DNA from 2 places in the Paenibacillus sp. FSL K6-1230 genome. Region 2 is predicted to be linked to the other one. Evidence: predicted binding sites of a transcription regulator. Region 2 holds the regulator's gene; the other holds the start of a gene.
The links. The regulator Rex, encoded in region 2, represses fermentation and respiration genes when NADH is low (regulators of the CRP and FNR family bind a similar motif). The targets are predictions, from matches to a motif close to TTGTGAAATATTTCACAA.
Positions count from the first base shown of each region.

Region 1 (4,127 bases), 220 kb from region 2:
CGATGTAGTCAGCCCTTTGGCCTTAATCTCAGCTACAATCTCATCGCGGCTCAATGATGTACAGCTACAGATGCCTTGCTTGGCAGCACTTTCGAAGCCATCACCAAGCACATATTGCAGGATTTGCTCCACCATCGGCTTACAGCCACCACATGAACGGGTAGCTCCTGTACAAGCCTTGATTTCATCTACTGTAGTCAGTCCTTGGTCTGTAATAGCCTCTACGATTGCCAGCTTGGTCACACCGTTACAACCGCACACAATCTCATCATCAGGCATGGTAGCTACCGAAGCCGAAGCTGCTTTGTGTCCAGCGCATCCGGTTCCCATAATGGAGCCGTAGATCTCATCATTCATCTCTGTTCCTTGACGCACGAGCTTCTGCAGATTAGCCGACTCCGTCACGTCCCCGAACAATACCGCTCCGACAATTACATTATTGCGCAGCAACACTTTTTTGTAGGTACGTTTCCATTCATCCTTCGCAGTAATTACGGTATGCTCTGGGGTATCCAGGAACTCACCTGCTGAGAAGACGTCCACCCCGGAAATCTTCAGCTTCGTGGATACGACAGATCCTTCATAGGCTTGAGTCTCTGCACCACACAAATGCTTCGCCAACACTGCACCTTGCTCAAAGAGCGGTGCTACCAGACCGTAGCATACACCACGGTGCTCTGTGCATTCGCCTACCGCGTACACATCTGGGAGAGAGGTTCTCATGTAGTCATCCACGACGATCCCGCGATTCACGTTCATTCCACTTGCTACAGCTACGTCTGTATTCGGCTTGATCCCTACGGCCATGACAACCAGATCGGCCTCAAGCTCACTATTGTCACTGAAGCGCAGTCCTGTCACCCGTTCGTCACCAGTCAGTTCTACAGTCTGTTTACCCATTGCAAATTTGATACCCTGACGCTCAAGCTCTGCCTTCAGCATCAAGGAAGCAGCAGGGTCCAGCTGACGCTCCATCAGATCTTCCATCAGATGCACAACGGTCACGTCCATGCCCAGGTTTACAAGCCCCTTCGCCGCTTCCAGACCAAGCAATCCACCACCGATTACCGCTGCCTTGCGATAGGTCCCTGCTGCCTCAATCATTTGTCTACAGTCAGCCACGTCACGGAAGCCAATGACGCCTTCACGCTCGATCCCCGGAATCGGGAGCATGAATGGCTTCGAGCCGGTTGCGATAATCACTTTGTCATAGGCCAGTGTCTGACCCTTGTCTGTAGAGATGGTCTTGGCTTCGGCATCAATCTTCACTACGGTAGTATCCGTGTGAAGCTGGATACCGTTATCCTTGTACCAGTCCCAGTCGTTCAGAATGATATCCTCAACCGTCTTGCTTCCTTCCAATACGTAAGACAACATGATCCGGTTATAGTTAGGGTACGGCTCGCTACCGAACACGTGCAGGTCATATTCACCGCCCAGCTTGATGATCTGTTCTAATGTACCCACTCCAGCCATCCCGTTCCCAATCAGTACCAGTTGCTCTCGTCTCTTGCTCATACTGTAGCCCTCCTTAGCAATGCCCAGCCTGTCTGCTGCTCTCTCTTATGGACTGACAATGCCTGATATCTTATAGTTCAATTTTAAAATAGATAAAATTTTAACTTTGTGATTTTGGTCACAAATATTGTACTTTTTTTCACTTCAATTTTTTGTGAAAAATGTCGCATTTTTCATGAGTTGCTCGAACTGTTCAGTTCCGCTGAGAACGTATAAATTCTATGATCTTAACAAAAAAAAGAAGGCCCCCCATTTTGAACTCAGGTTACCTTCTTTTATGCTACCTACAACTTGTCATTCTTCATTTACTTTACTTGTCTACTGTACCCAATCCTCAGCCCATGATTGAATCTGATCCATAACTGGACGCAGTGCCTGGCCTTTAGGCGTAAGCTCATATTCGATACGAACCGGAGTCTCTGGGTATACATGTCTGATGAGGATCCCTTCGCTCTCGAGGTCCTTCATCCGCTCCGATAGCATCTTGTCACTCATGCTGGGAATTTGATTCGATATATCCTTGAACCGCTTAGGCCCATCCATTAGCGTCCGAATGATCAGACCATTCCAGCGCTTCCCCAAGAATGAGAAGGCTGTCTCAAAGCGGGGACACAAATGGGTTGGATGATTGTCCATAATTTTATTCACCTCTTTGACAGGTCTGTTGTTAACTTTCAATTAGTTAGTATATTTCAGTTTAGCATATTTTCATCAAATTGAAAATGACCTGGTCCCAATTAATTGTAGGACATTGCTGTAGGGCATGAAAATAACGAAAGACAGGCGATTCCCGGAGTCGCCTGTCTTTCACCGTATCATTACAGTAGCATGCATGTATCCGTCAAAGGCTGCCTGATGGGAGGTACACCGTTGATCAAGCTACACCTTCCTGCGGGTCGCATCCTACTCTTCCGGACGCTCTACGAAAACACATGTGGAAATGTCATACGAGTACCTCGCCAAAAGGGCGAACCGGTTCGCTGCGTCCATAAGTTTGCTGCGGGTGATGCACAGGGTACGTCCAGCGAATGCCGTTGGCAATAACCTTCAGAATCTCGGGGTGATAGAACGTTGGATACGTCTCGTGCCCTGGCCGGAAATAGAAGATCTTGCCTGCCCCACGCCGGAAAGTACAACCACTGCGGAATACTTCGCCTCCAGCAAAATTACTAATAAACACCAGCTCATCCGGAGTAGGAATATCGAAGAATTCGCCATACATCTCTTCCTGCTCCAGAATAATCTTCGCATCAATGCCCTCTGCAATCGGATGCGAGGGATTTACTGACCACAGGATTTCCTGCTCGCCAGCTACTCTCCATTTCAGATCACAGCTGGTGCCCATCAAGGCCTTGAACGGCTTGGAGAAGTGCCCGGAATGCAGCACCACGAAGCCCATGCCTTCCTGCACCTTGCGAACCACCTTGGCGACAACCTCGTCACTTACCCGATCATGAGCCATATGCCCCCACCAGATCAATACATCCGTAGAATTCAGCACTTCATCCGTTAGCCCATGTTCCGGTTGGTCCAATGTTGCTGTACGGATTGCGAAGCCTTCTCCCCCAAGCCCCGCAGCGAGTGCATTATGCAATCCATCGGGATAGACACGCTGCACGGCATCGTGTATTTTCTCATGAACAAATTCATTCCAGATGGTTACGTTAATCATAACTTATCCCCCTAAATATTGCCCCTGTTGTCTCCCAAGCTGTTATACCCACCACATCTCGCCTAACGGTTCATTCATGAGCACCTGCTTCAGATTGTGAACCGCCTTGGTGAAGCCTTCCTCGATGGACATCAGTCCATCTTCATGCTCAATGCTGACAACATAATCATAGCCTACAAGACGAAGCGCGCTCAGGATATCCGCCCACGTCTTGATGTCATGCCCAAATCCTACTGTACGGAACTGCCACGCACGCTCCAGCATATTGGTGTACGGCTGCATATCTGTCAGGCCGTATTTGTTGACATTCACTGGATCAATGACGGTATCCTTGGCGTGGAAATGATGAATCGCTCCTTCGCGGCCAAGAATTTGTACAGCCTGAACCGGGTCAATTCCCTGCCACCACATATGGCTTGGGTCGAGATTGGCACCAATCACTTCTCCTGCAGCTTCCCGCAGACGCAATAGCGTAGCAGGCGTATGCACAGAGAAGCCCCCATGCAGCTCCAATCCAATCTTGATATGATGCTCGGCTGCGAACTTGCCTGTCTCCGTCCAGTAAGGAATAACTTTATTCTCCCATTGCCACTTCAGAATCTCCTGATAATCGTTCGGCCACGGAGCTACGGGCCAGTTCGGATACTTCGCGTTCTCATGATCCCCCGGACAGCCGGAGAATGTATTCACGACAGGTACTTCCAGCTTCTCAGCCAGCAATACCGTGTTGATAAAATCTTCATGATCCTGCTGTGCCAGATGCTTTTGCGGATGCAATGGATTCCCGTGACAGCTTAAGGCACTGATTGTCAGCCCACGAGATTCTACGGCCTTCTTGAAATTCTGAATCGCTGTATCATTACCTAGCAATGCCGCCGGATCACAATGCTTCTTGCCTGGGTTGCCACCTGTTCCGATCTCTACAGCCGTTACCCCC
Region 1 is NZ_JBBOCK010000001.1:3,770,281-3,774,407, forward strand. Features, by position in the region: gene nirB (nitrite reductase large subunit NirB) at 1-1,518, opposite strand, end outside; gene MKX74_RS16640 (winged helix-turn-helix transcriptional regulator) at 1,837-2,154, opposite strand; gene MKX74_RS16645 (ThuA domain-containing protein) at 2,462-3,190, opposite strand; gene MKX74_RS16650 (sugar phosphate isomerase/epimerase family protein) at 3,233-4,127, opposite strand, start outside.
Region 1: the regulator Rex is predicted to act here: its motif matches at 1,671-1,688, upstream of nirB (nitrite reductase large subunit NirB).

Region 2 (4,127 bases):
ACAGAAACCAGCCACCGAACAATACGGAAGCGGATAGTACTGCTGCCAGCGCTATAGGTACAATGCGAAGTTTCAAATTAACGTCCTCCTCTCAGGTAATACAAGATTCATTTCTATTTCTACTAAGTATACAGTATGGCTGGACGACTCTGCATCTCTACACACAGACTGCACATAACAGTAGACTATGTCAGCGATACGACCACTCCTCTTCCATCAGCATCTTCCAAGCACATCCTATAGACTCTTCTATTTGCATAGCTCCGACTGTGATTTTTAAGTTCTGATAACAACGCATAACAACAAAAAACAAGCAATCATAACTCTTGTCTCTCAAACAAGTGCAGCATTAGTATATACTAGAGTATATCACACGATATATCAATTAGCTAAAAGCAAAGTATGTCTATTTTTCAAAATTTAAATGTGAATCTCTTAAAATGGAGCAAATAGAAAAAGAGTTGCCCCAGAAAATCTCAAGATTTTCTGAAACAACTCTACTCCGTACAGTATGGTAGGCTCTTCCATTCCAATTAGCTCGTTCGCTACATAAGACTCTGTTCATCCATTTGACAACGAATGCTTACCTGACTATTTGCCTGGAAGCGTATATCCTTGCCCCACCTCAGCTCCGTCCTGAAAGCGATAGAATCGGTAGCGATAGCTGTCGTTCTCCCGGTACATGAGCTGCCATACATATTGATTGTCGTACACGCCAGGCCGGAGGCTAATGATATCCACATTCGGCAGATCACTCTCGATCCGCGCCCGCATTTGATCCTCATTTATACCCTCATTCAATAGCTCGGTATGGACGGAAGCATCCTGTTTTACCGTATCAGGTGCGTTCTCCACCGGCTCGAATGGAACCCATACCATCACCTGCTGACTGTCGGCATTCGTGCCCTCAACGACCCAGTAGATGGAATCCCAGACAGATTTCCATGAATTATTTACAGACACGATCTTCGCATCCTGCCGTGCCTTCTCCACTGCTGCATTGCGCTCGACACGCTGGTCCTGTGTAACATAGGAGTAATAAGCATAGATGCCTGCGAACAGCCACAGCAGGACCAGAATGATGCCTGTGAGCCATTTCCTCTTGTTCTTCAACCCGAACTTCCTTTCCGGATAAAAAATAGATTAGCGCGCCAGCAGCCCCTCGAACGCTGCCTGGGCTTCATAACGAATTCGCTCCTCATCCAGTGTGAGGCAGCTTCCATCCTTAAGCACTTGCTTGCCATCTACCCACACATGCACAACGTCCTTGGCACTCGCAGAATAGACTGCATGCGAGATGAGATCCGTACGAGGCAGGAAATGTGGCTGATCCATGTCCAGCGCAATAAAGTCTGCCTTGTTGCCCGCTGCCAAGACTCCTACTTCCTTCAGCCCAATCGAAACTGCACCGTACTCTGTCGTCATCCGCAACGCCTCAGCTGCCGGTACGGCTGTAGGATCGCCAGACACACCTTTATGAATAAGCGCAGCCAGACGCATTTCCTCGAACATATCCAGATTGTTATTGCTGGCTGGTCCGTCCGTGCCCAAGGACACCTTGACGCCTGCACGAAGTAGATCTGGCACTCTGGCTACACCGCTTGCCAGCTTCAGGTTGCTGCCTGGATTGTGAGACACACCCACGTCATACTGTGCAAGCACCTGAACCTCCTCGTCGTTCAAATGAACAGCATGGGCGACCAGCGATGGTCTGGAGAAGAAACCAAGCTTCTGAAGATGCTCTACTGGACGTGCACCATACTCTCTTACATTCTGCTCTACTTCTGCGAGCGTCTCTGACATGTGTGTGTGGAGCGGAAGGTTCAGATCATGAGCAGCCTGAACGAACTGCTCGATGAAGGCTGGTGGACATGTATAAGGAGAGTGCGGAGACATCATCGTTGTAATGCGTCCGTCCGCCTTGCCATGCCAATTTTTTGCAAAAGCAACCGCTTCATTAAGCTTCATCCGCTGCTCTTCCTCTGAACATAGACCGATGGCTCCACGCATCAGACAGGCACGAATACCGGACTGCTCAGCGACTTTGGCGACCTCATCCATGTGATCATACATGTCCAGGAATGTCGTCGTACCTCCCTTAAGCATCTCAAGCACCGACAGGGAGGTACCCCAATATACATCCGTAGAGGTGAATTTCCCCTCCATGGGCCACATTTTTTCCTGCAGCCATTGTTGTAGCACCATATCATCTCCATAACCACGCAGCAACGACATAGCCGCATGACCATGTGTATTCACAAGTCCAGGAAGGAACAGCAGGCCTTTGCCATCGACAACAGGAGTATTCTCTTCTCCATCGGGGATGGTCGGTCCGATATATGTAATTCGGCTATCCTCTATAATCATACAGCCTTCAATGACACCAGCATCTTGCCCGTTCACTGCAAAATGTCCGTTTTTGATCATCCATTTATTGCTTGTCATGTTCCTTCTCTTCCTTTCCATCCTCCAAATAATAAGCCAGGCTCAGCAAATCTGTCGTAAAATCTGTCGCGTGAATACGAATGTGCCGTGGAGCCTTGAGGATCGTAGGCGCAAAGTTCAGGATAGCTTCGATGCCGCTGTCAATCATCAGATCAGCAACACGTTGTGCTTCAAAATCCGGCACAGTAATAATCCCGATTCGGATATTTAGCCGCTCAACCGTCTCCTTCAGCTCTTCCATAGGCTGTACCTGCAGCGTGTTAATCTTCGTTCCAACCTTGGTAGGTAGAGCATCGAATACGGCTACAATCTTCATATTGTCCTTCAGATATGCATTATAGTTGGACAACGCTTGCCCGAGATTACCTGCCCCAACCAAAGCTACGTTAATCTGCTGATCGATTTTGAGTATATGACGAATAATCTCAATCAGATAGGTGACATCATAGCCAATGCCCTTTCGTCCAAAGTCACCAAAATACGCAAGATCCTTGCGGATCTGGGCCGGATTCAGATCCAGCTTCTGGCCCAGTTCCTGCGAGGACACCGTAGAGATTTCACGCTTTTGCAGCTCATTCAAATATCTTAGGTAAACAGGGAGCCTACGAACGACGGCTTCCGAGATTTTATCCGATTTCATACTTGCTCCTCCTAGTCACAACGGTCTGTATAACTTTACATTCTAATTTGAACAAAATTTATCCTTGTACCGGCTCATGAAGCCAATCCGCGATTCGCGGAACCATCTGCGTAGTTGGCATATGCTCCATCTTGGGTCCTGGAAGTGAATACAGGAAATGCTTCCCGTAATATGACTCCAGCACTCGCGTATCATAGAGAATGACCACGCCACGATCCTGTCCTGTTCTGACCAGACGACCAAAGCCCTGCTTGAACCGTATGACAGCCTGCGGCACGGATAGCTGCATGAATGGATTCTTGTTCTGCTGACGCAGCAGCTCACTCTTGGCCTCCAATAACGGCTGATTGGGCGGCTGGAATGGCAGACGAACGATGGCAAGGCAGGTCAGTGCATCCCCAGGAATATCGACCCCTTCCCAGAAGCTGCTTGTACCTAGCAATACGGCCGACTTGGCCTCCTGAAATCTGCGAGTTAACCTCGAACGACTTCCACTGTCTACACCCTGACCGAGCACCGTAATGTCACTGGCTGCCAGCGATTCTTTGAGCGGCTCATGCACCTGCCGAAGCATACGATAGGAAGTGAACAGCACAAGCATTCTTCCTTTGGTTGCCTGAGCTGCCTTACTCAGGGACTGCACCAGCGTACTTACGAACAACTCATCACCGATGCTACCCTTGACACTTGGAAAATCCCGTGGGATGACGAGAAGTGCCTGCTCTCTGTAATTGAAAGGAGATGGCAGCATCGACGTAAGAAGCCTGCCGGTGTCAGCCGCTTCCTGTAGCCCTAATTGGTCTATCATGTACTGAAAGGATTTGTCGACCGAGAGTGTCGCAGAAGTTAATACCACACTGCTCTTCTTATCAAAAAACATCTCCTTCAGCTGACGACTGACATCCACCGGAACTGCATAAAATTGCAGGGATTTACTGCGGAACTGACCGCTTGCCTCCAGCCAGTATACCGTAGTCTCATCCTCCATTTTCATGAAGAAGCGTAGATTCTCACGGAAGCCAGCCAGATCCTTGAACAGTCC
Region 2 is NZ_JBBOCK010000001.1:3,548,599-3,552,725, forward strand. Features, by position in the region: gene MKX74_RS15520 (hypothetical protein) at 1-76, opposite strand, end outside; gene MKX74_RS15525 (cell wall elongation regulator TseB-like domain-containing protein) at 592-1,113, opposite strand; gene MKX74_RS15530 (amidohydrolase) at 1,144-2,445, opposite strand; gene MKX74_RS15535 (redox-sensing transcriptional repressor Rex) at 2,432-3,085, opposite strand; gene dinG (ATP-dependent DNA helicase DinG) at 3,144-4,127, opposite strand, start outside.